2 regions of the Paenibacillus sp. FSL E2-8871 genome follow, and region 1 is predicted to be linked to the other one. Evidence: riboswitches for the same ligand, from Rfam matches in the RefSeq annotation. Region 1 holds a riboswitch; the other holds the start of a gene.
What was found. A riboswitch is a leader RNA that binds a small molecule or an ion and turns the genes downstream of it on or off. The one in region 1 is predicted to bind glycine.
Positions count from the first base shown of each region.

Region 2: it holds a riboswitch for glycine, as region 1 does, so the genes downstream of both, NYE25_RS20610 (amino acid permease) here and gcvT (glycine cleavage system aminomethyltransferase GcvT) in region 1, are expected to answer to the same signal.

Region 1 covers NZ_JBBOBV010000001.1:4,059,308-4,074,980, reverse strand. Annotated here, with positions in the region: gene NYE25_RS18610 (ABC transporter permease) at 1-412, shown strand, start outside; gene NYE25_RS18605 (ABC transporter permease) at 405-1,565, shown strand; gene NYE25_RS18600 (L-rhamnose mutarotase) at 1,683-2,006, shown strand; gene NYE25_RS18595 (cation:proton antiporter) at 2,229-3,383, shown strand; gene NYE25_RS18590 (efflux RND transporter permease subunit) at 3,636-6,650, shown strand; gene gcvPB (aminomethyl-transferring glycine dehydrogenase subunit GcvPB) at 7,137-8,597, opposite strand; gene gcvPA (aminomethyl-transferring glycine dehydrogenase subunit GcvPA) at 8,594-9,946, opposite strand; gene gcvT (glycine cleavage system aminomethyltransferase GcvT) at 10,053-11,165, opposite strand; glycine riboswitch at 11,351-11,449, opposite strand; gene gcvH (glycine cleavage system protein GcvH) at 11,727-12,119, shown strand; gene NYE25_RS18565 (flagellar motor protein MotB) at 12,576-13,412, opposite strand; gene NYE25_RS18560 (flagellar motor protein) at 13,409-14,191, opposite strand; gene uvrB (excinuclease ABC subunit UvrB) at 14,469-15,673, shown strand, end outside.
Region 2 covers NZ_JBBOBV010000001.1:4,540,869-4,556,541, reverse strand. Annotated here, with positions in the region: gene NYE25_RS20660 (GntP family permease) at 1-143, opposite strand, end outside; gene gntK (gluconokinase) at 171-1,709, opposite strand; gene NYE25_RS20650 (GntR family transcriptional regulator) at 1,702-2,433, opposite strand; gene NYE25_RS20645 (AraC family transcriptional regulator) at 2,826-3,617, shown strand; gene NYE25_RS20640 (hypothetical protein) at 3,714-4,103, shown strand; gene NYE25_RS20635 (alpha/beta hydrolase) at 4,299-5,150, opposite strand; gene NYE25_RS20630 (hypothetical protein) at 5,476-5,880, opposite strand; gene NYE25_RS20625 (helix-turn-helix domain-containing protein) at 6,024-6,356, shown strand; gene NYE25_RS20620 (SMI1/KNR4 family protein) at 6,646-8,040, shown strand; gene adhP (alcohol dehydrogenase AdhP) at 8,170-9,186, opposite strand; glycine riboswitch at 9,384-9,464, shown strand; gene NYE25_RS20610 (amino acid permease) at 9,598-10,956, shown strand; gene NYE25_RS20605 (helix-turn-helix domain-containing protein) at 11,095-11,547, shown strand; gene NYE25_RS20600 (DHA2 family efflux MFS transporter permease subunit) at 11,626-13,089, opposite strand; gene NYE25_RS20595 (TetR/AcrR family transcriptional regulator) at 13,256-13,810, shown strand; gene NYE25_RS20590 (metallophosphoesterase) at 13,983-15,134, opposite strand; gene NYE25_RS20585 (zinc-dependent alcohol dehydrogenase) at 15,472-15,673, shown strand, end outside.

The DNA of each region.
Region 1 (15,673 bases):
AGTACAGTGCGCAGCGATTATTATTCTGACGAATGTGCTGTTCGGTGTGAATTGGGGAAATCGCCCGGGCTTGTTACTCCTATTTTGCCTGCTGATGATAGTGGCTTCAATGACCTTATCTATCGTTATTTCTATGTTCAGCAAGACTGGAGCAAGCGCAAGAAGTGTGGTTACGGTACTCACTGTAAGCATGACCTTCATTAGCGGGGGAATGGCACCACTTCCAGAATCGTGGGTGAACTCTATAGGGGCGTTTACGATTAATCATTGGGCAATGCAGGCTATTCTGAAAATGATGTTACATGCCGATGTATCGCAAATCATGCCGAATTTGGGAGTGTTATCGCTGATCTGCCTAGTGTTGTTCAGTGCAGCGGCTATTTCGTACCGGAAGGTGGGTTATCATGGATAAAATCTTAACGATTGCCTGGAACATGGTGAAACGAACCATTGGTACTAGGAAGGGGGTGCTCATCTATATTCTGCTTCCTTGTATTGTACTTGCAGGTATTGTTTCCGTTACTGGAACGATGGGAGAGAACCCAGCTGTTGTGCTGTATTCGAATATGGATAACGGGGCAGCAGGTAAGCATTTGCTCACTGAACTAAAGAATTCCGGAGAATATAAATTTGTAGAAAAGACTGACGAGACTGCTTTAAGAGAAGGCGTAGTCGATCAGAATGGAGAAGCGGGGATTCTAATTCCAGCAGGCTTCACTTCGGCACTACTTGCTGGAGAAGAACCACAAATTAGTGTGTATGAGCTGAAGACGAATGAAACTTCCGTTATGATTAAATTAAAAGCGAGCACAATTGCTGATGAAATGAGGAGTACGGCCGCGATCATAGGGGCAGTTAATAACGGATCTAAGGACGTTGACGCACAGTTTACTACGGTTATGCAAAGAGCGGAACAGCACAGTATTGGCAGCATTCGAACTGATTATAATCTATATCCTCGGGAGGGATTGGGAGTCGTTACGGGCTTAACGCTAATGTTTCTCATGAGCCTGGTCACGAGCTCTGTGTCTCTGATTATGGATGATCGGAAAGGCCGGACGATGATGCGAATGTTCAGTGCTCCGGTTCGTTCTTACGAGATTGCTATTGGTAATTTTCTGGGTAGCTTCATGGTCGGACTGATTCAGATCGTCGTAGTGCTCGCCTTAGGTCGCTGGGTGCTGCACTATGATTATGAAGTTCCAATCTATCTCTATTTCCTTGTTCTTGCGGCATTTATGCTGGTGTCTATGGGGATCGCGAGTACAGTGGCAGGATTAATTCGTAATCCTAATAATGCTGGTATGCTGAATTCCCTTATTATCACACCGACTTGTATGCTTGGCGGCTGCTTTTGGCCTTTATCCATTATGCCGGACTATATGCAGAAGGCGGCTAACTTTGTTCCGCAAAAATGGGCCATCCAAGCGGTCGACATCGCTGCAACCGGTGGGGGCTGGAATGAGTTGTGGTTACCCTTTGCCATCTTAGGTCTTATGGCTGCTGTGCTACTGGCGATTGGTTCTGCCATTCTCCGCCCAAGTGAAGCTGGAATTAATGCTTAGAAAGCATAAGGCTAGATATTCATAGCTTGGGCTGTTACCTTCAGGTACAATAATAGGTATCAAATGTATTTGATTCTTATTATGTACAATAGAGGACATTTCTAGGAGGATGAACAGATGAGCAGCAATAAATTGGCTTGGACATGGCGGGTGAAGGAAGAATGTCTGGAAGAGTATGTAGCGATGCATTTAAATCCTTGGCCAGAAGTTTTGGAGGAGCACAGTAAGGCTGGTATTTCTAACTACTCCATCTTTCAGAATGGTAATCAATTTTTTTATTGCTTTGAATGTGAGGATACAGAAGCGGCTTTCGATTACATTGCTAAAAGTGACGCCTGCAACCGATGGAATGCCATTACTTCAAAGATGGTTGAAGGGTCATTTGATTTCAATGATGAGGTGCCAATGTTGCCTTTACGTGAAGTGTTCTATCTAAAATAGTGAAGCTGATTCTTTATTAACTAAAATTTGCATAAGGTAAAATATCGGCGTATCTTGTTTACAGTCTTTTATATTACGGTTATAATATATTTAATATTGTTTAATTGAATAATTTTTTGTTTTTTGGAGGAGCCTGTCAACAAGGGCTCCTCTTTGTCTTTTTTTGGCTTGGAGATGTCCCTGGTTGGCAGTTCTTATATACAACAAGGGAGTGGATGAAACATGGAGTTTGTTCTATATCTTATGCTGATTATACTATTCACCAAGCTAGCTGGTGATTTATCTGTACGACTGGGACAACCGTCGGTACTGGGTAAGTTAATTGTCGGTATTATACTAGGTCCTGCGGTACTGGGTTGGATTCAAAATGGAGAGTTTATTCATTATTTTTCGGAGATCGGTGTTCTATTGTTAATGTTTATAGCAGGGCTTGAGACTGATCTGGATCAACTGCGCAAGAACTGGAAGTCAGCTTTCGCAGTAGCCGTCGGAGGTATTATTTTACCTTTTCTAGGTGGATTCGCCATCGGAGAAATGTTTGGTTTTGCTTATCATAATGCTATGTTTATGGGTGTCATTCTTAGTGCAACTTCAGTCAGCATATCGGTTCAGGTACTGAAGGATATGAATAAGTTGAATACACGTGAAGGTTCTACCATTCTGGGAGCCGCTGTAGTCGATGATATTCTGGTTGTTATTTTGCTCGCTGTATTAATGAGCTTTTTCGGCACAGGAGAATCAGTGTCCATTGGTCTTTTAATTACGAAAAAAGTGTTGTTCTTCGCTGTAGCGCTTGTTGTGGGTTGGTTCGTTGTGCCGCGGGTTATGAAATGGATGGCTCCGTTAAAGGTGACAGAGGCTGTTATTGCAGCGGCGCTAATGATTTGCTTTGCGTTCGCGTATTTTGCTGAAATTATGGGGATGGCAGGCATCATCGGTGCTTTTGCAGCTGGGATTGCTATTTCACAAACCTCCTTTAAGCACACTGTGGAATCTAAGCTTGAGCCTATTGCCTATTCGATTTTTGTTCCGGTCTTCTTTGTCAGTATCGGACTTAATGTTTCCTTTGAAGGGGTTGGCAGTCAACTAGGATTCGTCCTGTTGTTGACGGTGATTGCCATTCTGACCAAGTTGTTCGGCGGTGGTCTGGGTGCGCGTCTTACAGGTTTTAATAACCATTCGTCGCTTATTATTGGTTCAGGGATGATTTCGCGGGGTGAGGTTGCATTGATCATCGCGGCAACAGGTCTGCAAAGCGGATTGTTGCAGCAGCAGTACTTTACTTCGGTCATTATTGTTGTCATTGTAACAACACTTGTAACACCACCACTCTTAAAATATATGTTCCGCGATCCAGTGCGCGCTAAACAAAAATAATAATCATAGCAAAAGGGTGTCTCGAAAGCCATTTTAAATGGCTTTTGGGGTGCTCTTTTTTTGTTTGCTCTAATTCCCTATCCTTCGGAAGGAGAAAGCCCCCCGTCTTAAGACTGAGTATAAAACCAGCCGTAGGGCTGTTTTGACTTCGACCAAAAATGTCTAAACTAAATCTCGGGATGGAAAATAATACATAATGGGGCAGTCATAAGAGGAGTACCAGAAATATACGGGGTGGAAGGGGAAACGATAATGAAATGGTTAACCAAATGGTCGTTCGGTAACAAGGCGGCGGTAGGGCTTTTAGTGGTAATGGCGCTTGTAGTGGGAGGGCTGAGCTACACTTCGCTACCGATGGAATTTATGCCAGAGGCAGATAATCCGCAAGTGACTGTAACGGTGCTCGGTCCGGGTCAGGATGCCCATGCGATGGAGACGAAGGTTACGAAGCCGATTGAGGCTGGGGCCGCATTTGTTAAGGGAAAGAAAGAAATACTGTCCACTTCCGGAGACGGATACGCACAGGTGAATATTTTTTATGACTCAAAAACAAATATGAAGGATGCTGCTGGGGAGGTGCAAAAGGTTGTAGATTCGTTGCAGTTCCCTGAAGGGGTGATGGCTCCTTTTGTACTTCAACTGAATACTTCCATGATTCCCGTGTCACAGGTCACCCTTTCGTTTGACGAAGGTCTGACTAAAGAAAACCTTAAGCTTGCGGAAGAAACGATCATTCCAGAGATGCAACAAGCAGAAGGTGTAGCCAACGTCGCCTTATATGGGAAAGTAACTCCGCAAGTGCGGGTGAAGCTAGATCCAAAATTAATGGCTGAGAAAGGAATTACGACACCTCAGGTACTAGGGTTACTTCAGGGACGTAATGTATCGGCATCCCTTGGGGAGCAGACGATTGGTGGTCAGACAGGTAACGTTAATGTGGTTTCTACAATTGATAGTATCGATACTCTAAAAAAGCTACCCGTATCCTCGGGTGTTAAGCTACAGGATATTGCTGTCATCGAATTGAAGGAAGATCAAGAGAGTGTTAGCCGCTCGAATGGGAAAGATGTTCTTTTCGCCATAGTAACCAAAGAAGCTAATGCGAATGCAGTAAGTGTCGGAGATCATATACAGGATACCGTAGCACATATTAACAAAACCATTCCAAATGCAGAGGCAGCGGTCGTATTCAGCACATCAGATATGGTGGTTACCTCGGTGAATAGTATGATGCGTGAAGTATTGCTCGGCGCGCTGTTCGCGACGATCGTAATTTTACTGTTTCTACGCAACCTGCGGGCAACACTGATTACGGCGGTTTCTATTCCGCTTTCACTAGCGGTTACCTTATATCTGCTTGATATATCCGGCATAAGTCTGAATATTATCACACTCGGAGGTGTGGCCGTTGCGGTCGGTCGCTTGGTTGATGATAGTATCGTAGTGATTGAGAACATTTACCGTAGGCTGCAAAAAGAACCCTTCTCCCGTGAAATGATTATAAGCGCAACTGGGGAAGTGGCTAGAGCGATTACTTCATCTACGATTGCAACGGTAGCGGTATTTCTGCCGATGGGTCTTCTGCGTGGTAGTTTACAGGCGTTCCTACTTCCGTTTGCCTTAACGGTCACGTATTCACTGTTAACTTCACTCGTTGTAGCTTTGACGGTGGTTCCGCTGTTAAGCTCATGGCTGCTGAGAAGAACTTCAATGAAAGAACACGAGCCGTCTAAATGGTTCACTCGATTCCTCGATTGGAATTTGCGCCGGAAATGGATTACTTTATCGCTAGGTCTTCTCCTTCTGATTGGCTCTATCGCTGCTTATGTGACTATGCCAAAAGGTGCGCTTGATGCTTCAGATGCCAGCTATGTCTCTGTTCAGTTGAATTATCCTAAGGATGTTCCTGTCAAAGAGATTTTAGAAAAAGGAAAGCAGTTAGAGCAAGATTTGATGAAACAGCCTGAAGCGGAAACGGTGATCATGCAATCAGGGAACAGTGCAGATGCGGCCCAGTGGGGGTCCGTCAGCTCGGAGACCTTAGTGGACTATACCGTTGTGATGAAAAAAGGTGCGGATGCGCAAGGCTTCATCGATCATGTCCGTGATGTGAAGGATTCCTACGCTGGGGCAACACTTGTTGCTAATCAAATGAGTATGATGGGTTCAAGCTCCACTAGCGAATATATTGATATCGTGGGTGATAATCTTACAGATATTACTGCTGTTGCAGCAGAAGTTACGAATAAGTTGAAGACTGTGGAGGGGATTCAGAAGGTCAGTAGTAATATGGAGGATACCAAACCTGTCTTTACATTTAAGGTAGATCCAGCACAGACCAATGCACAAGAAATTACCATGCAATTGTCGGCTATGCTGAATCCGATCCCTATGGGGCAAATCGAACTGGACGGTACACCTGCAGGAGTAGTGTTACATCCTATGGCTGAGCCTAAGACAGAGCAAGATTTAAAGGCAATGACGCTCATGACTGCTGAAGGTCCAAAGCCGTTGTCACAACTAGCAACCTATGAGGTTCGGAATGAACCAGCACTGTTGTTCCATAAAGATGGGAAGCCATATGCGAGAATTACAGCGGAAGTGGATCCGAAGAAGGTGTCTGAAATCGGAGCGGATATTAAAAAGCAAACCGATAGTCTTACCCTTCCAAAGGGTGTGACTCTATTTGCAGGCGGAGCCTCGGTTGATCAGTCAGAGGATTTCGCTGACCTTGGTATGACAGCGCTGATCTCCATCGGGTTGGTGTATCTGATCATGGTCCTCACCTTCAAAACCCTTCGTGCTCCGCTGGCAATCATGTTCTCCTTGCCTTTGGCTGCGATTGGGGCGATTGTTGGACTGATCGTATCCGGCGTAACACCTGATTTCACTGCCCTGTTCGGGGCTCTGATGCTAATTGGTATCGTCGTCACGAATGCGATTGTGCTTATCGACCGTATTAAGCAGAATGAAACGCATATGGGTATTCGCGAAGCCATTCTGGAAGCGGCCGGAACACGGATGCGCCCGATTCTGATGACGGCTATTGCTACCATTTGCGCCATGACTCCACTGCTGTTCGGCCATGCCGAGATGGGCAGCATCGTCTCGCAAAGCTTGGCGATTGTGGTCATCGGTGGCTTGACCGCGGCAACGCTGCTTACGCTAGTTGTGGTTCCAGCGATTTACGAGCTGTTCTACTTCCGTAAATCGGCTAAGGAGCGCAAAGGCGTGGGGACAGTAGAAACTCCGACGCATGGTGCGTAATATCAAAAACTTATAGTGATAAACAACTAAAAAAGGCCCTTCTCAGACATTTTTAATGATGCTGGGAAGGGCCTTATTTTTTAGAAAATGAGAATTTACTTGCGTATTTGGACAATGCGAGAGATCAAAGTTTTGATTTTATAAATAATGATTTTCACAACGATACCATAATTAATATGAAAGGGATGATAGAGAATATTCTATGGGACGAAGACAAGGCGGATAACATAAATAATGCGAGGAGCAAATAGGGAAGGGACAATAAATATTTTCTGTGGAATACATTATGGACAAATTCAAATTTCACAAGGAATACATTCCTTTCTAAGGGAAAACGCTACCCTCGAAATTAGGATATCATAACTCCAGATTTTTGCGAAGGAGCAGGCCGAGTAGATCATAGTGTTGATTTTTATTCGCATACAAAAAAGCTGGCCGACGATAACTGATATCGTGGCCTGCTTTTTTAATACTACTCATTAGCTGTTAACCGCAAGAACAATTCAATACCGGCTTACGTGCAGCCTGTGTCTCATCCAATCGGCTAATTTCTGTGGTATGAGGTGCGTTGATTACGATTTCTGGTGTCTCCTGCGCTTCTTTTACGATCTGGATCATCGTATTAATGAAGCCATCCAGTGTTTCTTTACTTTCGGTTTCCGTCGGTTCGATCATCATGCATTCCTCTACAGTCAGAGGGAAGTACACGGTTGGCGGATGGTAGCCGAAGTCGAGTAATCGTTTAGCAACGTCTAAGGTGCGTACACCATACTGCTTGAGGTTTTTGCCGGACATTACGAATTCATGTTTACATACGCCCGGATATGGGATTTCAAAATACGGCGCCAGACGGTGCATCATATAGTTCGCATTCAGCACGGCATTTTCGGATACCTCACGCAGTCCGTCTGGACCATAGGTGCGGATATAGGCGTAGGCACGAACGAGAATACCAAAGTTGCCGTAAAAAGCTTTCACGCGTCCAATCGATTCAGGTCCGCCGAAGTCGAGTGAGAAGCTGCTATCTTCGTTTTTCACCACAGTTGGTTGTGGTAGGAACGGAATCAAGATGGATTTTACGCCGACAGGTCCGGCTCCAGGGCCACCACCGCCGTGCGGGGTGCTCATTGTCTTATGCAAGTTCAGATGCACAACGTCAAAGCCCATGTCACCAGGGCGGGTAATGCCCATAATGGCATTGGAATTGGCTCCATCGTAATAGAGTAAGCCGCCTGCTTCGTGCACGATCTCAGCAATCTCGACGATTTGGGTCTCGAACAAGCCGAGTGTGCTTGGGTTAGTCAGCATCAGTGCGGCTGTGTCACTGCCAACAGCTGCTTTGAGTGCTTCAAGATCAACCATCCCTTTATCTGTGGAAGGGATCGTGATCGTTTCAAGTCCTGCTGCTGAAGCACTAGCAGGATTGGTGCCGTGTGAGGAATCCGGCACGATAACCTTCGTGCGGGTCTCGCCGCGGCTTTCATGGTAGGCGCGGATCATCATGAGACCAGTCCATTCACCATGAGCACCTGCGGCAGGCTGTAAAGATACAGCATCCATGCCGGTTAGTGCAGACAAGTCATTTTGCAGGGTATACATTAATTCCAGTGCGCCTTGAATGCTTTCTTCTGGCTGGTAAGGGTGGATCTTAGCTAGGCCTACGATGCGGGCAACATCTTCGTTAATCTTCGGATTGTATTTCATCGTGCATGAACCGAGTGGATAGAAGCCGTTATCTACCCCAAAGTTGCGACGTGACAAGGAAGTGTAGTGGCGAATGACATCCACTTCCGATACTTCTGGAAGCACGACGGGTTCGCTACGGAGTAATCCTGATGGAATCAGAGATTCTAAGCTTTCTTCCTGCGGCACATCGCACAGTGGCAAAGAATAGGCCGAACGGCCGGGACGGCTTAATTCAAAAATTAGACTTTGCTCCGGTTTCATAAACAGCCCTCCAGTGCGCTAGCGAATTGGTCGATTTCGTTTTTGCTTCTTTTTTCCGTAACGGCTACTAGCATATGTCCAGCAAGTTCAGGATAATCACGGCCCAGATCATAACCGCCTAAATAACCTTCCTTCAGCAGCTTCGAATTAATTGCACTTACGCTGCTTCCTTTCGGAAGCTTCACGACAAACTCGTTAAAGAATGGGGAGGAGAAGGTGAGTTCAGCACCTGTTAGTTCGCTTAGTTTATTAGCGGCGTAATGGCTTTTACGAATGTTCAGCTCGCCTACTTCACGCATCCCTTCTTTACCCATTACGGACAGGTAGACGGATGCGCAGAGTGCGAGCAGCGCCTGATTGGAGCAGATATTCGATGTCGCTTTTTCACGACGGATATGCTGTTCACGAGCTTGGAGTGTCAGAACGAAGCCGCGTTTACCGTTACGGTCAACAGTTTGACCAACGATACGACCTGGCATGCGGCGCATTAAATGCTCTGCTACAGCGAAGAATCCACAGGTTGGACCTCCGAGGGAAGCGGGAATACCGAGTGGCTGAGCGTCACCGACTACGATGTCGGCTCCGAGCTTACCTGGTGTTTCTAGTACGCCAAGAGCGATCGGATTTGCACTGACGACGAACAACCCTTTAACAGCATGGATCAGTGGCTCAACGGAGCTAAGATCTTCGATGCTGCCAAAGAAGTTAGGCGATTGCATCAGTACTGCAGCCGTATCAACATCAATGGCCTCAGCAAGCTTAGCCTGATCGGTAACACCGTCTCTATAGTCAATCTCCACTACCTCAAGACCCCAAGCATTAGCCGATGTGCGTAACACTTGGCGCGCTTCAGGATGAACGGTGCGGGAGACAATTAATTTTTTGCGTTTGGTGGCACCAGCTGCGAGGACTGCTGCTTCGGATAATGCGGTTGCGCCATCATACATACTGGCATTGGCAACTTTCATACCGGTTAGTTCGCAAATGTAGGATTGGAATTCGAAGATCGCTTGCAGTTCGCCTTGGCTGATCTCTGGTTGGTAAGGAGTATAAGCAGTGTAGAATTCCGAACGGGAAATGACATGGTTGATCACCACGGGGATGTGATGGTCGTATAATCCGGCGCCGAGGAAGCTGGCGTGCGAATCGAAGTCAGCATTTCGGTCAGCGAGACCTTTCATGTGACGTAGCAGGGCGTACTCATCGAGCGGTTCAGACATCGGCATAGTGCCTTGATAACGGACGGCTTCAGGGATATCGGAGAACAGCTCATCTATGGACTGAATCCCGACGGTTTCCATCATCTCTACGCGGTCCTGTGCTGTCATGGGCAGATAACGGTGCTTCATTAAGGTTTCACTCCTTGGCTTTTTTAAAATATAAGAAAGTACAATTTTCACGTTATACTTTATCCTTTTATTTCTCGCTTAAAAGTTCACCGTCCTAATATGGACGCTAAAGGCGTTTATACTTGTAAAAAGGGGCCTTAATCACGACAGCTTTAAGCTGCTTGCCACGTATCTCTACGAAAACCTCTGTGCCTATTTCACTGTAAGCTGTATCAAGCAAAGCTAATCCCAGGTTGCGTTTCAGCGTTGGAGATTGGGTTCCGGTTGTGACCTCTCCAATTTTGATGCCGTCCGCATAGACAGGGTAATGGGAGCGTGGAATGCCTCGATCAATCATTTCTAGACCGACAAGACGGCGGGGGAGACCCGCTTCTTTTTGCTGTATCAACGCATCGCGTCCGATGAAATCCGCTTTGTCCAGCTTCACGAAGAACTGTACTCCAGCTTCAAGAGGCGTGATGTCAGCCGACAGCTCCTGACCGTACAGTGGCAATTTTGCCTCGAAACGAAGTGTATCCCGTGCGCCCAGTCCAGCAGGTGTTAATCCGTGAGGAGAGCCTGCTGCGAGAAGGCCGTTCCATAACGTTGCTGCCCCATCCAGCGGAGCGTAAATTTCGAAGCCATCTTCACCGGTATAACCCGTACGGGAGATCAGTACTTCTACACCGCAGACGGTTGCGCGTTCGATGAAGTGGAAAGGCTTGAGCGTTGAGATTGGTGCATCAGTAACTTCTGCGAGTATGGTCTCTGCCAGCGGACCTTGCAATGCGAGCAAAAGCGTCTCGTCAGAGACATTAGTGAGTGTGACTTCACCGAATTCAGAGGTCAGATGTTCTTGCAGCCACTGGAAGTCCTTATCGATGTTGGAGGCATTTACGACGAGCATATAACGGCCTTCACTTAGTCGATACACGAGTAAATCGTCGACCACCCCGCCGTTTGGATAACAGAGCAGCGTATATTGTGCCGCACCATCGGTAAGGCGGCTGACATCGTTGGTCGTCATTTTTTGTAAAAAGGCTTCAGCGCCGCTTCCGATCACCATGAATTCACCCATATGCGATACATCGAACAGTCCAGCCTGCTGGCGAACAGCCTCATGCTCCTTCACGATACCTGTAAACTGTACTGGCAGCTCCCAGCCGCCAAAATCAATGCACCTGGACTCCGCATATGCGGAATAGAGATCATAAAAAGGCGTTCTTTTCAAAGCATCCATGTCGTCACTCCCCTAGTCTGATTACATACGAAAAAAAGGACAGGCAGAAGCAATCATGCATAAATGCACTAATCGCTTTCTGCTCTGTCCTTTGTACCTGAGAGTTACCCTGCGTAACTAACATGCAAGTTTCCCCGTTGGTGACCTGACGCACTCAGCCTCGCGTCTGATGCTCTCCAGAGGTACGTCCGACAAAGGTCCTTTTGCCTGAGAGATTCACCCCTGTTAGGGCTTACTCCTTCGGCGCCGTCTTCAAGTGAGACAGTCTCTCCCTATGCCATCATCCGCAACTGTATTTGTTTCAAATATAAGAAAGTATATGTTTCACATTATACATTATCCTTATATTTCTTCGAGAAACGGTTATCGTCTATAAAAAGACGACATCGTCGTTTCTTCTTGTATGTCTCCATTAAACGGGTATAGGAGGGCGCTGTCAACAAGAAAAAGTCAAAAAAACGACAAATTTATTTTACTTTTAGTAATATTGACATTATGCTCCGCGATCACTTAGGCTATAACTAAATTTAGAATTCCAATTTGGAAATGAGGCGGCTTGAAATGAGTGAAGTTTTAGATAACCTTCTTTACAGCGAAGAGCATGAGTGGGCACAGCAAGTGGAAGGACGCGTAGTACGTGTTGGGATTACGGATCATGCTCAGCATTTGTTAGGCGATATCGTATTTGTGGAATTTCCTGAAGTGGGTTCGGCCATTTCAGCTGGCGACAGCGTAGGCAGTATCGAATCCGTTAAGACCGTATCGGAACTCTATTCACCCGTCTCAGGGACGGTTACCAAGATTAATGACGGATTAGAAGCTAGTCCGGAGCTGATTAATGATAAGCCGTATGGTGAAGGTTGGATTTTTGAAATTGAAGTGGACGGAGAGTACGCTGATGCTGTAAAAGGTCTGCTAGATGCAGCTGGATATCGTGCATTGGTAGGGGAGTAATTCTAATTTTTTTCTGAATATTAATTTCACCGAATGTGATATTTATAGCAGCAAGTTTCCGTTTTTGGGGACTTGCTGTTTGGTGTTTTTATATAGATAGTGGTGGTGATTTTTGAGTTAAATCCTGGGACTCTTTAGAATTATGGGATTTTATTTAAAAGCGAATCTACTGATTGTGGAATTAGGGAAAACCTCCCTTATTTTAGACGAATATAGCGTGACACAAAGGGTTTTAGGGAATTCCTCCCTAAAATTTCGGTGAAAAGCGCTATTTCTGACTAAATAGGGTATTAATCAGGGAGGAATTCCCTAATTCTGCGCCTGGACAAGGGAATAGGCAGATAATCAGGGAGTATTTCCGTAATAAATAGTGGCGAGCCCATTTTGGTATGTTGATAAGCAGATTCGCTCCCGCACAGGCCTAGCTACTGTAACTAGCTCTGAGTAAAACATTTTTTAGGCACCCTCTTGAAGCTGCCGCATCACAATGATCTCTACACGGCGGTTCTTTTGCTGACCTTCTGCCGTTGTATTATCCGCGGTAGGCTGGGTATCAGCATAACCTGCATATTGAAAATTGTCGGGATTCAATCCTTCCCGATCTAAGAAAAAGCGCAGTACAGACAGCGCACGAGCACCAGACAGTTCCCAGTTGTCGTTATAGTGAGAAGCCGAAGATACTGGCGTATTATCGGTATGTCCTTCAATGCTGATCTTTGCGCCGATATCGCTGAATAAGCCAGATAACTGCTGAAGAGCAGGCAGGGCTGGAGACTTCAGGTCTGCCTTACCTATATCGAAGAGAAAACGATCACTGAGGGTGATTTCTATCCCCTGTGGTTTGTCGGCAACAAAAATTTGTTCTCCGAGATTATTTTCCTCTACATAGTTCGTGATCACACCCATTAATTCAGCAAGTTTAGCCTCTTGTTCTCGAAAAGCAAGTTCACGTGCCGAAGGTGTTTCGTTCTCCGTTTGTTCAGCAGATCCATCATTCGGTCTCGCAGTTGCAGCTGCATTCCCATTCCCGTCTGTACTTTCCGGTTTGTTCTCAGTTGATTTCCCAGCATCTAAAATGCCGTTCCCACCCTCAAGGACAGTGCTGCCAGATTTGAAGGTCTCGGATAACGAGCCTGTCACGATGTTATATTTGTCAGTATCCAGGCTGCTCATCGCATACAATATAACGAAAAAAATAAGTAAAAGTGTAATTAGATCAGCATAAGTAATCATCCAACGGTCGCGGCTTTCCCGAGTCTCTACACGCCGCTTGCGCCGGTCTCTTTGTCTCATAGAAGACCTCTAGTTTCCGCACGGTCATTCGTGTCCGTGTCTGAGATGAATGAGTTCAGTTTTTTACGCACCAGCAAGGGGTGATCCCCGTTCTGCAAAGAAAGAATGCCGACGAGCAGCATTTCCATACTATGTAGCTGGCTCTGACTGCGGGATTTGATTTTGGAAGCGATGGGTAAAAATATTAAATTAGCGATGGCAACACCGTACAATGTTGCGGTAAATGCCACTGCGATAGATGTGCCCAGATTTGACGGATCTGTAAGGTTGCCAAGTACACGGATGAGCCCCATCACCGTCCCGATAATTCCCATCGTTGGTGCATATCCACCTGCAGCTTCAAAAATCTTAGCATAATTCTCATGCTTCAATTCTTTAGCATCCATTTCTAATTCAAGGATCTGTCTTACCTGCTCAGGATCAGTGCCGTCGACAATAAGAAGTAGACCTTCACGTGTAAAAGGGTCCGGATGTTCTTCAGCTTGTTTTTCTAACATTAGAACGCCGCCGCGACGGGCCACGGTTGCCATTGCAATAAGTTCTTCTGCTTTTTCTACATCACGATCAGGGTTGCTACCGAAAGCCATGCGTAATGCTGTTGGAATGGAGCGCAGCTTAGATGCCGGGAAACTGATCATAACGGCGGCAAACGTACCCCCGAACACAATCAAAGCTGCATTAAGCTGCAGCAGTCCTGAGAGGCTTCCGCCTTCCCAGAGATAGCCGCCGATTAACGCAGCCAGTCCAGCCAATAGGCCGATTATTGAGGTAATATCCATGCTTCAAGCTCCTAACATTTCTATGTATTATGGTTTGCAACGATCTAGGCAACACTGTATAATGAACGGGAACACATATTCTTATCTTCCATATTTTTTAATTATAAGAAAGTATAAGTTTCACGTTATACTTTAATCCTTATAATTCTCGCACAACAGCTTAACGTCTTTTAGAGACGCCAAAGGCGTTTTAGCTTGCCATCGTATGGAGAGAGAACATTCAGACAACAATTATAATATATTAATCTAGTTTAGACGATAGAGGGGAGACGGGCAAATGAGTGATATTGTCGTCAGTACAAAGACTTTTGAATTGGAGTCCGAGTATACACCCCAGGGCGATCAGCCTCATGCCATAGAGGAATTACTACAAGGCATCCGGCAGGGCAAGAAGCACCAGACGCTGCTGGGCGCGACGGGTACGGGGAAGACGTTTACCGTTGCACAAGTTATTTCCAAATTAAACCGCCCGACGTTAGTTATTGCGCACAACAAGACTTTGGCTGCCCAACTGGCGAGTGAGTTTAAGGAGTTTTTTCCGCATAATTCGGTAGACTATTTCGTCAGCTACTACGACTATTACCAACCAGAGGCGTATATTCCCTCCTCCGATACTTATATCGAGAAAGACTCCAGTATTAATGAAGAGATTGATAAATTGCGCCACTCCGCAACGAGCTCCTTGTTCGAACGGCGTGACGTTATTATTGTGGCGAGTGTGTCTTGTATTTACGGCCTCGGTTCGCCGATGGAATACGGAAGCTTGCTTTTGTCATTGCGGGTAGGGATGGAGAAGCCTCGAAATGAGATTTTGAGCAGGCTAGTGGATATCCAGTACCAGCGTAATGATATCAATTTTGTACGCGGAACCTTCCGTGTACGTGGTGATGTGGTTGAGATTTTCCCGGCATCTCAGGGTGAGCATGCCATTCGGGTCGAATTGTTCGGTGACGAAATTGAACGAATCACTGAGATTGATGTACTGACGGGTGAACTGATCGGGGAGCGCGATCATGTCGCTATTTTTCCGGCGTCTCACTTTGTTACCAAGGAAGAAACGATGCGAGTGGCACTGGTTAACATTGAAAAAGAGCTGGAAGACCGCTTAACGGTTCTTCGTGACGCAGGTAAGCTTCTTGAAGCTCAGCGTCTGGAACAGCGGACACGTTATGATATTGAGATGATGAAAGAAGTGGGCTTCTGCTCTGGGATTGAGAACTATTCCGGTCCGCTCACCTTCCGTGAACCAGGGGCAACTCCGTATACATTAATGGATTATTTTCCAGATGATATGTTGATCATTATTGATGAGTCCCATGTAACACTTCCACAGATTCGGGCGATGTATAATGGTGACCGGGCGCGTAAGACGGTACTGGTAGAGCATGGTTTCCGTTTGCCGTCTGCGCTGGATAACCGTCCACTCCAGTTCGAGGAATTCGAAGAAAAAGTGAAGCAGATCGTATATGTTTCAGCGACACC
Region 2 (15,673 bases), 480 kb from region 1:
TTGACAATTTCATTCAAGGGCATTCCAAGTGCTAAAGCGACACCGAACGATACAATGATTAATGAAACAAAGGTGTTTAATTTCAAACCCATTATTAAACCTAATAATGCTAAAATTCCAATGGCTACAATAACTAATGGCATTGTAATTTCCCCCTGCTGTTTATCTTGTTAGTGTTTGATTAAGCTTCTTTGATAATTGGAAATCCGTGTATAATCATCTTTTAATACTCTAGATATGTTAATGAAGATCGGTAGTAATTTCCTATATTCTTTCGTTGCTTCTTCGTTTGGTGTGTGTTTGTAGGTACTGCCAACCATTTCAGAAACGACTTCAAATGATTCGATCTTTCCGGTGGCATATAAGCCTAAAATACAAGCACCTAGACAAGAACTTTCGTAGCTTTCTGGAACGATTACTTCAGAATCGAATATATCGGACATCATTTGCCGCCAAACCTCTGATCTTGCGAAGCCTCCGGTAGCTTGAATTCGGGTCACAGGACCGTCCATGCATTCGGTTAATGCTAAGAATACGGTGTATAAATTGTAAATGACTCCTTCTAGGGCTGCGCGAATCATATGTTCCTTCTTATGTGACATCGTTAAACCGAAGAATGAGCCACGTACGTCTGGATTCCATAAAGGCGCACGTTCACCAGCGAGGTATGGATGGAATAACAATCCATCTGATCCTGGTCTTACACGTTCAGCAATCTTAGTTAATACATCATATGGATCAATTCCTAGTCTTTTTGCTGTTTCTATTTCTGATGAGGCAAGTTCATCACGGATCCAGCGAAGGACCATCCCACCATTGTTTACCGGCCCGCCGATGACCCAGTGCTTTTCCGTTAAGGCATAACAGAATATTCTTCCCTTTTCGTCTGTTTGCGGCTTGTCAATAATGGTTCGAATGGCACCGCTTGTCCCAATTGTGACGGCAATTTCGCCTTTTCTTATCGCATTTACACCTAGATTAGAAAGGACTCCGTCGCTGGCACCAATGACAAATGATGTTTGTGGATCGATACCCATCTGTTTTGCCAAATCTGAATCACAGTTGGTAAATATCTTGGTTGTTGGAACGAGTTCAGATAATTGAGCAGGTGTTATACCAGCAATTTGTAATGCTTCTTCATCCCAATCTAGTGTTTTGAGATTCATCATGCCCATGGCTGAAGCCAGGGAATGATCAACAACATAGTGATCAAAGAACTTTTTGAAAATATATTCTTTAATTCCTATATATATTTTAACTTTGGAAGCGATTTCGGGAAGGTCATTCACAATCCAAGCTATTTTAGTTAATGGTGACATGGGATGAATCGGTGTTCCCGTGCGTTTATAGACTTCATGGCCATTCAACTCATTTTTTATTTTATGTGCCCATGCTTCACTTCGGTTATCTGCCCAAGTGATACAAGGCGTCAGCGGCTGGTCATTTTCATCCATAGCAATGACACTATGCATGGCACTGCTAAATGAAACAAACGATAGCTTTTTGTGTGAATGATGTTTCATTATATTTGAAATGGCTTGTAGGACTGCCTGAAAAATCTCTTCTGGGTCTTGTTCAGCTGTCGATATATCCGGTGTATAAAGCGGGTAACCCATATTTTCTTGTTGGATGACTTCGCCTTTTTCACTAAATAAAACTGCTTTCGTACTTGTGGTTCCGATATCTATACCTAACATATAGTTAGTCATCTTGCTGCACTACTCCTTTCGAGAGCATTTGTTGCGATATCCATAGGTCTTCTACTTTTCCTTGAACATCATCAAAATTGTCATGCAAGGACTTACTCATGAGGTCTCTATCTTTTGTGTGGATCGCTTCAATATAAAGCTCATGATTTTTAATAATCCTTGTAAAGTCTTCATATTTTTCTTTGAAACGCATGCGCATCGACAAAAGGATGAAGCTTTCCATAACGGGTTTTAAATTATTCCAGATCATCAGGATGTATGAATGATTAGCTGCACGAATAATCGTTTCATGAAACAAGACATCTTGATAGGAAAATTCATCAGCATCACTATATTTGATTGCGACCTTCATCATTTCTAGAATTTTACTAAGTTCCTTTATTAATTCATTAGTGTCTATCTTTACAATCCGTTCAAATACAAACGATTCTATGAGTAAACGGACATCATAAATCTCTTCTATTTCTTTTTCTGATAAACCAATAACAACGGCACCCATTCTTTCTAAACGGATAATATTTTCGGATGCCAGTATTTTTAACGCTTCACGGATCGGTGAGCGACTTACAGCAAAATCTGCAGCTAATTTATTTTCCGATAATATGGTGCCGCTTTCAATTTCGCCGGAAATAATACGCATTCTAAGCTCGCAGGATACACGATCACCAGCAGAAGCTTTTGAAAGCCATTTGGAGGGATATAGAAATCTATTTGATTCGGTCATAAATTCACCTCATAATTAATATGGTATACTTGTATACAAGTATTATATCCTGAATATTTAATTTTGCAAGCGATTTCATGAATTTGGATTTGTCATGCATGATATTTGTTGAACAATTGAACCTAAAGCGAATTGGCATATTGATTTTAGTAGGAAGAGGGGATGCGCCGCCCCTCTTCTTTTCTATAATAAACTAGAAAATAAATGGCGGGGTTTATCGAGACATATCAATATAGGGGATATAATTGAGAAGTTCGGGGCCAACGGCGATTGGAAGAAAGACTCGACAGCGAAGTGAGCACAGATGGAACCTGATGTTTAAGGTGCTAAAGGTATTAGTGGAAACGTGGACAAAAGAGAATTCACCAGTCTTTTAGAAGGAGATGCATACGATGATTCGAATCTTTGAACCTATAAATGCCTTACATAAGATAGTGGACTATATTTGGGTCGTAGACTTCGACTTTCTCGCTGATGACAATAGAGAAGATATTATTATGCCGCTGGGGTATATCAATATCATTTTCAATTATGGGTCTGCTTATAGACTGGTGGGAGAAGATCAGGAAATGGTGATCCCCAATACGGTTGTGATTGGTCAAATGAAAAGCGCGAAATATGTTCGATATGGACAACAGTTGTATCAAATCGGGATTTCATTAACTCCGTTAGGATTTATACACTTGTTTCAAGTGCCCGGCCTCGAATTGGAAGAGCGAATCCTACAAGCCACCGATGTGGACCCTGATCTAGATGAACTGTACCGGATGATGAGATTTAAAGATGTGGAACAGAATATCACAGCAATCAATCATTATTTACTCGATAAGATGGTGTTGAATAAGAAGGATACTGGCCGCATAGAGGAAATGCTTACTTATGTAGAACGAGAGTATGAAAACTTGAACATTGTGCGTATGGCAAATTTTTTTTGCATTTCAGTAAGTACGTTAGAGCGTTTCTTCAAAAGGCATGTCGGGCTTACCCCAAAGACCTACGGGGATATTGTGAAGTTTAGAAAACATGTTGAGGATGAAAGATTGAGGGAGGAGATGCAGTATCGTTACTATGATCAGTCTCACCTCATCAAAACATTCAAAAAGTTTGCAGGCAAAACCGTCAAAGAGTTAGAGAAACTTCCACATGAATTAACCCTTCGATATGTCTGGCATGGTCAGAAGTGATGAACGCCAGATCATATTGATGCTGATTTTTTACAATACACTGTTATTTCTTCCTGCTAATCTTGAGACACTAACAGATGAGAGGAAGGAATAACGATGCAGGATATTATGATCATGGCAAGTTTACTAGTGTTTTTAAATGTAACATTATTGGCGATATTGGTTCCGGGAGGGCCGATTGAGAATAGAGATTTCTCAAAATTAAAAGGAGGTGTATTTTGGGGGTTTAATCTGTTTCTTATCTTGCTTGGAATTACGTCGTTTATCGTATGCTATCTCTTGTTGATATCACATCCACATGCCATATTCATGACACAAATCATCGCTGTTTTATACTTTATTGTATACATTATCGACTTAGCTGGTATTTTTCCAAAATCACCGACTAAAATGTCTAAGCCGCTTATGCTTTTCGAAGTAATTAACACATCAATGGCTATATTCCTCTTCCTCTTTGTGATGGCGATTGGGCATGTCGGTTCGTAAGGACGAGGTCCGTGCACGTTGTCTTTAGGGTTTAGCAACGTGGAGGAGCCTGAGCAATCTCAAGAAATAGAAAATAGTAGGTTATGAAATATCGAATATCCAGTTACAAATAGGTAAATATGTATAAATCATTGGGCGTCCGGTAGGGCGCCTTCAATAAAAAAACACTAAGAATTAACTTAGTGCCTCAATTGGTCAATTGCCCTCAAGAATCCACTTGCTTAGCTCTTTGTCAAAGGTTTGAGGTTCTTCAAACATCGGATTGTGACCACTATGCTCAAAGATCACTTTTTTGACGTGCTTATAGGTTTCATCAACAGAATTCCAAAGTGAAACAGGCGCTACCAAATAGTCATACCTGCCTAAACCGATAAATACTGGTTTGTTGAAGTTAGCGAGTGATTGTATAAGATTCAATTCTGCGAATGCTTCTCCCCACAGATGATCGATAATTGGCATATTCGTATATATATCTTCCCACATGTATGCTGCGTTTAATGTATAGTCATAAAAGCTTTGGGCTCCCATCCAAATACACATGTGAACGAATCGTCGTTCAGGATCTTTCTGAATGTCACTTTCTAACAAAGCAATATCCATCTCGAACTGTCTTTTTCTCTCTGGACTTACTGTCTCATTAAAAAATGCAAAACTTTGACGCTGTCTTTCCTCGCTATTTGTAGGTGCTGAATTCAATAAGGCAACTTTTTGGACATGGCAGGGATATTTTTTAGCATATTCCAAAGCCATGAAAGCATGTCCTGAATGTCCTAATAAGATGAAATTTGTTAAGTTAAGATCCTGCCTTGCCGTCTCTATATCATCTAATACTTTGTCCAATCTATAATCTTCAGATTGCAGAGTTCGGGGCGGCTTCACAAATCCTCTATGATCAAGGAAAATAAACTGGAATGTATCATATAAATCTTCTGAGAATAGTTGAGGATAATAAACACTGCTGCCTATCACCAAAATAGGTTTCCCAGTTCCTTTTACACTATAATTCAGTTCAAATCCATCGCTATTTATAGTTTGGTATTTATTCATTGTCATCATCCTTTTTTCATTTTTACTTTACACATCACTCCTTCCTTTCACGGATTCCATTACATTCTCCATGGAACGTTCTAACATTCCGATCACCTCAAATTTTGTGGCTTGTAATAAACATAGTTAATCGATTACCGTGTTTAGACGAACTCGCCTTTAGTGGGATATGGTGAACTGTATCATAAATAGGGGAATGCTTTGGACACGCTCATTATGATATCCGAGCAGAATAAGGCTTTCCCCTTCCTGTTCTTCTTTGTTTATTTCTTTCTATTGAAATTTTTATATTCGTATCACTCTAACTAGATCTCAGATGATTCGATCAGAAAAGTGAACAGGGATCAACCCTCATTCTCCTACACAACTCGCATAAAACCTCTTTTGCTCTATTTATCACCCTATTGCTAGCCTCAATTTTTATAACTTCTAAATCCTGCCCCTCTCCGTTAACGATGTAGTCCAACTCGCCAATAAACACCACAATCTCAAGCGCAAGATTATAATCCGTATGTAGAAGCAGTAAAAGATCAATTAAAGCAATCCCTGATCCCAATTCTGTCTTGTTTTCATAAATATATAGTGCCCGAATCATGGAGATGAGTGCCGAATGACAAAGATAGAATGCAGCTTTATTCTGATTATGTTTTCTCATGATATGGACTAACTTCATATGATATTGAGCAAGTTGATAATAATCGTCAATTTTATTTTGCAATCTTTTTTCCATGGCAATCCCCCTAGAATAGAAATGGAAAAGTATTATACTAGTATAATACTTATAAATATTAAAATAAATAATAATATTCGCTATCCGGTGTTTACCTTGATGAAACTTGTCTACACTTTTGACATGGAGAGGTGAATACTGAGATGGATAAGGAAATATTGAAGCTGGTAGGAATACGTATTCGTACTCTTCGGAAAGAGCGCGGCTTGTCCCAGGAAGCACTCGGTGAGAGAGGCGGATTTCATTTTTCATACATAGGACAAATTGAACGCGGTGAGAAAAACGTATCTTTATTGAATTTACATAAGATTGCAGAAGCTCTTGAAGTTAATTTAATTCAGTTGTTTGCATATTTGGATGAAGATTTCATGGTCACATCATCAGAGAGCGATATTCGAGACATTGTGGGTTTGCTTCGTACTGCTAATGATGAAAAAATAAGGCTGGCTAAAAATGTGTTAAGAGAATTATTATGAGGAAATCTCGACAAAGGTAGAGGTTTGACTATTCTGATATTCCATAATATTCTTTATTGATAAGAAAATAACAAGACTAGAGCATGGTCGTGACCTAACTCAGAGGCGTATAACCGGAAACGGGGATAACCGCCTCTTTTTTGCGTGTTCACTTGCGTATTTGTTTTATAAATTTATTTTGGGGATGCCCTATTTTCGATTTTCAATACCTACATCCCATCTGGTAGAATAGGGAAAACCATATTTCTCTATATTTTAGTAACTTGATTATACGCTTGGGGAGGTAGACATGGATAAAGAGCTAATCGCACAGCTGGCAAAGTGGCATGAAGATGATGAACATCAGAAGATAGTTGATACCCTGATGGAGATTTCACCAGAGGACAGAGATTACGAGGTGACCAGCAGTCTAGCAAGAGCATATAACAATCTGGGACGTTATGAAGAGGCGCTTGAACAGTTTGCGATGATTGCAGAACAGGGGCAGGATGACCCGTTGTGGCATTTTCGTGTAGGGTATTCCTACTATTATCTGAATCGGTATGAGGAAGCAGTGAGAGTGCTGGGTATCGCCCATGATCTCGATCCTGACGACGAGAATACGGCCATGTTACTGAACATCAGCCAGCGCAAGCTACGCAAAGAACAACACGCCGCGGCCAGACGGGTAATTAAAGATTCGCATAATGATCCGAGGACGGAAGCAACTCCTTTTGAAGGGATGGATTTCTCCGACTTTTGGGACGATAGCGATTATGGACTAAGAGAATATGTCTCTGATCCGCCTGCGGATGAGCTGATTGCTTCTGTAGAAGAAGAGCTCGGTTACAAGCTTCCTGCCTCCTATATCCGTCTGATGAAGGAGCATAATGGGGGAGTTCCTTACAATACTTGTTACCCGACGGAGGACGCGACCTCATGGGCTGAGGATCATATTGCGATTACAGGCATTATGGGCATTGGGCGCAAGAAAAGTTATTCGCTCTGCGGAGATCTTGGCAGCACATTCATGATTGAGGAGTGGGGGTATCCTGACATCGGCGTGGTAATTTGTGACTGCCCTTCGGCAGGTCATGATGTCGTAATGCTGGATTACCGGAACTGCGGGAGGGACGGCGAACCCGAGGTGATTCATGTCGATCAGGAAGACAATTATGAGATTACGTTCCTGGCTGAAGACTTCGAGACATTTATCCGCGGGCTGGTGAGTGAGGAGGAATACGATACCTCTCAAGAAGATAAAGAAGAGGATCTGCGAAAAGTAGCCGTAGGCAAATTCTCACCTTTGCTCGCGGAGCTGTGCAGTCGTGTGTCCGAGGTAGATCAGCTTGAGCAGAAGATTCGTAATGTCTGTACTCGAATCGTTGAAGAGAAGGGACACTTTTCCTTTCATGCAGATGAGCTCTCTACTCTGATGTACGATGTGCAGTTCTGGCTGTACACAAGCTCTTATCCGAATACGAGCCATCAACAATATCTGGATGTGTATGAGAAGATAATCGCTTTTGGCGGCGAGTTCGGTCAAGGCGGGTATGCGCCCGGCTGGATCAGTGACTGGCTGGATGGGCGGATTCGGGAAGGGCTGATCGTTCAGGAGAACGGAGTGCTTCGCTTCACGGATCAAGCCCGCTCAGAGGTTATTGCACGGCTGGAAGTGGGAGCCGCAGAAGAGGACGTGACCTAATCCGGTCTCCCGCGCAGAGCTTGATTGATCACAACAGAAACATTGTGCAGAAAAGTATTGCTAGTAGGGGGATTTTTAGGCATAAAAAAACCCGAAAAGCAGTACTTTTCGAGCATGTTTTCTTTCGGATTATTTCGTCATATCAAGGACGATTCGACCATTGATTTTGCCTTCTAACATCAGATCGTAGATCTCATTAATATCTTCTAGTTTACGTGTCTCAATAATGGTTTTTATTTTTCCTTCTGCAGCGAATTGTAATGTTTCTTGTAAATCTTTGCGAGTGCCGACAATCGAACCGACTACCTTTGTACCGTTTAATACCGTATCAAAGATAGGAACATCCATGGATTCAGGGGGCAGCCCAACCATGACGCAGGTACCGCCACGGCGAATGGCACGGTAGGCTTGGTCGAATGCTTTTTTCGCAACTGCTGTACAAACGACACCATGCACTCCACCTACTTCTTTTTGAATCCAGTCTGCGGCATCTTCTTTTAATGCGTTTACGGTTTTGTCTGCGCCAAGTTTTTTGGCAAGCTCCATCTTTTCATCTGACGTGTCGATGGCCACTACATTCATTCCCATCACTTTTGCATATTGTACGCCAAGATGACCTAATCCTCCGATGCCGAATATGGCTACCCACTCACCTGGTTTTACACCCGATACTTTCAAAGCTTTATAGGTCGTAACGCCAGCACAAAATAAAGGTGCTGCTTCGATGAAGCTTAGGTTATCAGGAACTTTCACTACATAATCGGCTGCCGCCACACAATATTCTGCATATCCGCCATCTACGGAATATCCGGAATTTTGCTGCTCCAGACAAAGAGTCTCTCTTCCTGTAAGACAATACTCACAATGACCGCAGGCTGAATACAGCCAGGGAATTCCTACTCGGTCACCTACCTTTAGGTGTGTAACTCCTTCACCTATTTCTTCAATAATTCCGACGCCTTCATGTCCGGGAATTAGAGGGAGCTTTGGTTTGACAGGCCAATCGCCATGAGCAGCGTGCAAATCAGTATGACATACACCACACGCCTGAATATGGACAAGGATTTCTTTGTGTCCGGGTTTTGGTTTAGGTACGTCTTGTAGTTCTAACTTTTCTTTGAATTTTTTTACTACAGCGGCTTTCATCAGCATACTCCTTTAGTTTTTTGCTTTTCAAAAAGTAGTATGTTCATGAGGCTAACTTTAAATTCTTGAGACTTTTATCACTGATTAACACTCACATCACAAGTAATATGTTAGAATATCAGAACAGCTTTACTGCGTTACCGCTTTATCAACTTCATAATTCACGAGCTATGATGGCTAAGGATTACACTTTAGCTGGAGCAGCTTCTGGAGAGACTGCGGAAATTCCGCGGCGCCGAAGGGTTCACAATCTCAGGCAAAAGGACAGAAGAGTACTGAATATGTATTTGTCATGCTGATCGCCATCAGTAGGGCAAATATTATTTGATATTCTTACGATCTGGGAGATTGGATGACATCCAATCTCTCTTTTTTATTCCAATTTATTGTACTCACAAGGGGGAACTAGGTATGGCACAACCAGAATTAAAGAGAGAGCTAGCCAATCGGCATGTTCAACTTATTGCTATTGGCGGCACCATTGGTACAGGATTATTCCTGGGATCAGGAAAGGCGATAGAGAAGGCAGGCCCATCCATCATGATCACGTATTTAATCGTGGGTATTGCTGTGTTTTTTGTGATGAGAGCACTGGGAGAGCTCCTATTATCTAAAGCGGGCTATCAATCGTTTACGGATATTGCAGAAGACTACCTTGGATCACGAGTCGCATTCATTACCGGTTGGACCTATTGGTTTTGCTGGATCATGACGGCTATGGCTGATGTCATCGCTGTTGGCGTGTATGTACAGTATTGGTTTGATATCCCGCAATGGGTTCCTGCCATCGCCTGTCTGGTCGTGTTATTAGGACTTAATCTATTAACTGTAAAGAGCTTTGGGGAACTAGAATTTTGGTTTGCTTTAATTAAGGTAATTACGATTCTCGCCTTGATTGGACTTGGGGTCATTTTACTGATCATAGGATTTAAGACGGATGCAGGATCGGTGACGATACGGAACCTATGGGAGCATGGGGGCTTTTTTCCGAACGGTATATCAGGCTTCTTATTTTCTTTTCAAATGGTTGTATTTGCTTATGTCGGTGTGGAGTTGGTGGGTGTGTCAGCAGCGGAAACAGCGGATCCGGAGAAAAATATCCCATCGGCGATTAATAAAATTCCTTTACGGATTCTATTTTTCTATGTCGGCGCGCTTTTCGTCCTGCTATGCATTAACCCTTGGACGGAGCTTAGTCCGGCAGAAAGTCCTTTTGTAAAAACCTTTACTTTAGTAGGGATTCCAATTGCCGCAGGGATTATTAATTTTGTTGTACTAACCTCAGCTGCTTCCGCTTGTAATAGTGGGATGTTCTCAACAAGCCGAATTCTCTATAATTTGAGTAGAAATAACCAGGCGGCACCTCATTTGGGCAAACTGAATAAAAACCATGTACCAGGTAACTCGTTATTCATTTCTACAATTGTTATATCTGTGGGTGCTCTTTTAAGTAAACTTATTCCGGAGCAGGCTTTTGGAATCGTAACAACGATTAGCGCCATTTGTTTTATATGGGTGTGGGGCATTGTGCTCATCTGCCATATTAAGTACAAGAAAACTCGGCCAGACTTACAGGCGAAATCCAAATTCAAAGCACCGTTCACACCTGCTATTAACTATATTGTCTTAACCTTGTTCGCTGGAATACTAATCATCATGCTGTTCGCTGGAGAAACACGCCCTGCTCTATTGTGTACTCCGTTATGGTTTATTTTATTATTCATCTTGTATTCGATTAGAAGTAAAAAGGGGAGAAGTAATCAAGCTTGAGTGAGGTCAACATCAACTAGCGGTAAGCCTAGTGTTAACTGCAACTTGGGGTTGCGGGGCTGCAACTAAAGCGTTCTTTACTTCTGCATACGATTAATCCAATATAGGCTTATGAATTGCAGAAAGGTAGTTGCTGTTATGATCTTTGGGGAGAAGTTAAAAGCGGAAAGAAATAAAAAAAGTTGGTCACAAGAAGAACTGGCCGAGAAGCTGTTTGTAAGCCGACAGTCGGTTTCGAAATGGGAGAATGGTCAAAACTACCCAAGCATTGAAATCATTATTAAAATAAGCGATCTTTTTGGGGTAACTATCGATGAGTTACTAAGGAGTGACGAGGAGTTGACCAAAAAGGTGATAGAAGAAGGCAAGAAATTGGCTCACCCGAAATTAAAGTTTGTATTTGATGTCTTCGTAATAGCAGGCATTGTGCTATTAGTGATTAAACTCTGTGTTCTCTTTCTGAACAAAGTAACGGCACTAGAGATTACCTTGAATGGCGGGTCATTCTTTTGGAACTTCGGTTCTCTGATTTTAATGGTTAGCGGGGGAATCGGCTCCAGCATCCTGAAAGAAAAATATAAACAAGAGTAAGCCGGTGAGCCGGGAAAAGCTATTAATAATGTAAAAGGACAGCTGATCGCTGTCCTTTTTACATTCCACGTTATAAGGTTATTCCTTGTTAACTAGGTTTGCTTTCTTTTCAACCATGATCTTGCTCTTCATCGGCATAAATAATGTTATAACAAACGCGGCGACGGATAAAATCATCATAAAGTAATAGGCGTCACTTGCCCCAAGAATGGATGCAAGGGATTTAAGGATCTCAGGAGTAGTAGAGGGGTTGCTCTGCATCACTGTGGCCGCATGACTTGTTGCCTGTACTGTATAAATCGTAATTACGACAGCAGTACCGATGGCTCCGGCAATTTGGCGAACGGTATTGTTCACTGCTGTACCATGGGTGCCGAGTTGTTTGGGTAGTGCATTTAGTCCAGCCGTATTGAGTGGCATAGTAATGAAGCTTAATCCAATTCGCAAGCCAATGGTACGAATCATTAGATACATATACGTGGTCGATTCAGATAGATCAGTTACCGCCCACATAGATGGAATAATAAAGAGTAAACCAATGATGAACAGTGGTTTAGCACCAAAACGGTCATATAATTTACCGGTGACGGGTGACATGAACGCATTTACGAGTGCTCCCGGCAACAAGAGTAGTCCTGCATCAAATGCTGTAAAACCACGCCCATTCTGCAGATAAATAGGCAATAAAATCATATCTGCGTACATCATCATGGTAATTAACACGTTAATAAGAGAAGTCATCGTAAAAACTTTATTTTTGAAGACAGACAGGTTCAGCAGTGGATCATCAGACTTGATTTGTCGAAGACAGAATACGGCCGTAACAGCGATCCCGATCCCTAAGGTCAGAATTACTATTACATCGTCCCAGCCTTTACTGCCTGCACTACTGAAGCCGTATGAAATTAAGCCAAATCCAACGGTCGATAAAAGAACACTTACTACATCAAGCTTAGACTTAGACGTCTCGGATACATTCACTAAATACTTGAATGCCAACGCTATAACAATGATGACGAGTGGAATGAGGCCGATAAATAACCAGCGCCAAGAGTGATATTCAACAATAAATCCCGCAAGCGTCGGCCCAATAGCAGGAGCAAATATCATCGCCAGTCCAAGCAGTCCCATAGCACTGCCGCGTTTTTCAACAGGGAAAATAGCGAGCACAACGCTCATCATGAGCGGCATTATAATACCGGCACCTGCAGCTTGGATCATCCGTCCGACTAAGAGTAGACTAAAGCTCGGCGCTGCTGCACAAATGATTGAGCCAATTAATAAAAATGACATGGCACTTAGAAATAATTGACGTGTTGTAAAACGTTTCATTAAATAGGCTGTAATCGGAATCAATATCCCGTTGACCAGCATAAAACCCGTTGAAATCCATTGTACAGTTGTTGCCGTGACATCAAATACATCCATCAGACTACTTAAGGCGACATTTAAAAGCGTCTGATTGAGTGTAGATAAGAAACAACCAAAAATTAGGATGGTTAATAGGATTCCTTTATTTATTTTCTTAATATCTTCTTGCATGGTGCAGGCCTCTCCTCATTGCTTTTTCGACATAGTGTCGATAAAATAAATCATATCAGTATTTAAACGGTATTCCTATTTGCAATTTTATTGAAAATGTCGACTAATCGACAGAATGGGTAAATTAGTTGATGAAATACTATATAAACGATAATAGAGGGATGAAATGTCCGAACATAAAAAAGTTGATCCACGAGCCATTCGCTCAAAAAAGATGCTGAAAAATGCTGTTTTTTCATTATTGGCCGAGAATGTGGAGATTTCTCAATTGACTGTCCAAAAAATCGCCAACCGTGCTGAGCTGAATCGTGCAACGTTTTATTTGCATTATGAGGATATTAACGATTTATTGCGCCAGATCGTACATGAAATCTTTGATGACCTGTCCATGAAGGTTGAACCGTTATTACAAGTGAAGAGCAGTATCGAGCAGGAGCAGTTGGTCACATTTTTAAGTTATTTTTATGAATACCGGCAAATCTTTGCTGTATTGGTAGAGCACAAAGGCTTCAAAAACCAATTAACCAACCTATTAAAAAATACTATCGAAAAGCGAAGAAACGTGAGAAACATAGATTCCACTAAGGAGGTTGTCTCCCTTGATATTATTGCAGCATCACTATTAGGGATTATTATGTGGTGGATTAAGGATGGCAGCCAATATAGTGCGGAATACATAGCAGGCCAAATTACCTTGATGTATAAAAGAAGGTATTTATAATCGCTAGACTTTGCTACAGGAGGATATGGGTAAAAACCGTTGTATGATGTAGAGAGACAAATTTCAAGATAACGGATATTCTCCTCACCAACCTTAGGTAAAACTATAAAAAGCGGCAGTCTAGGGGGGTAATTCTCGTCCAAAGGCTGTCCGCTTTTTTTTATAAATCATTCTATTTAAAATCAACTTTAATTAGTGCTATCTCACTATTCGTTCCAATGCGTAATGGCGGTCCCCAAGTCCCTGCACCAGATGTGACGATGACGTTAGGGCTGTTCTGATTTTTCTGATAGTGCCCGTAATCTACTGTAAACATAGCGTTGGTGATTAGATTTGCAGGAAATACTTGTCCTTGATGTGTATGTCCGCTAAGTATTAAATCGACATCATCTCCGTACTGAATCATATTCGTGGGTTGATGATCCATTACGATAACGGGCATAGTTGTATCAATGTTACTCATCACTTCAGAAGTAACTGCTCTAGCATGTCCTTGATCACCAATCGGTGATGAATCTCTCCTGCCAACTACAACGAATTGATTATCAATAACGACATGCTCATCATTTAGAAGTTTAATATTACTCTTATCTATAAAGTTCACAATCTCATCGTATGATCGTCCTGCATCATGGTTACCTAAACAAGCATAAACCCCATAGGTGGACTGAATAGTATTTAATAACTCTATTCCTTTGGAAGGATTAGAGAGCGCATAGTAGTTACCATTAAATATATCTCCTGACATCAACACAATATCCGGCTGCATGTTATTAATACGATCAACAACGTCTTCAATAAACTTTACATCATTTACGTAGCCTAAATGTAAGTCGCTGATCAGAACAATATTTAAATGATCTAACGACGTGCTTTTATGTATTTGGATCGGATAAGTAACTTCTTTTATCTGATTCGCATTATAAATCCCATAGGACACCAATCCTATGACTAGAATTAATACTACTGACCTTGTATGAAAAATAACACGTTTTGGCGCAGGGGAGGGGATGATTTTGATCCATTTACTAATAAGTAAGATTACATCGGAAAGGAGTAACAGCAAGAACAAATAGAAGTAGATCCCCATCCAATAGTCCCCGAATTGACCAATAAAATTAACAATACTTGAATCGGTCGTCATAGCTGAAGAGGACAATAGTAAATTAATAATGATTGTTACCGCACACAAGCTGTAGATGACTCCGTATATAATCCCATTAATACTTGGAAATACATGTTGTAACCATTTTAAAATTTTTCTTGCGATGTAATAGTTACTTGCCGCGTACATAGCGAATATAAATAAAAATGCAAATACCATATAATGCACCGTCCTATTTTTTTAGATTTCAGAGAGCAATCGTTAATAATCAATAATTATGAACACATGGTCAGGTACTCAGTAACAGTAACATATTTTTTCATGTTGGAAGAGGAGTTTGTTGATTTTGAATCAGAAGAAAAATGGATCAGATCAAATCGTACTTGCCGCAATCGAAACGTTTGAGGAAGTGAATTGAAAGCGATTGCTCATTTGGTTTTTATATGAAAATGTAAACAATAACATTTTACGACAATATTCACCTTACTTTTACATGGGAGGTATGATATATTCTGGTGGAATATGGATAATAGAAAAAATGAAAGGGAGAATGCGTATGGAAGCGCTGGTGTGGACATCCAATGATAAGCTAGAGCTCTGCGAATGGGAAGAGCCACAGATTGTAACCCCGGATGAAGTTAAGATTCGGATTGAGATGACAGGCATTTGTGGAACAGATCTAGCGGTCATAACCGGTAAAGAGGAAGGAGTTCCAGGAATCATTCGCGGTCATGAGGCTGTGGGGACCGTAATTGAAA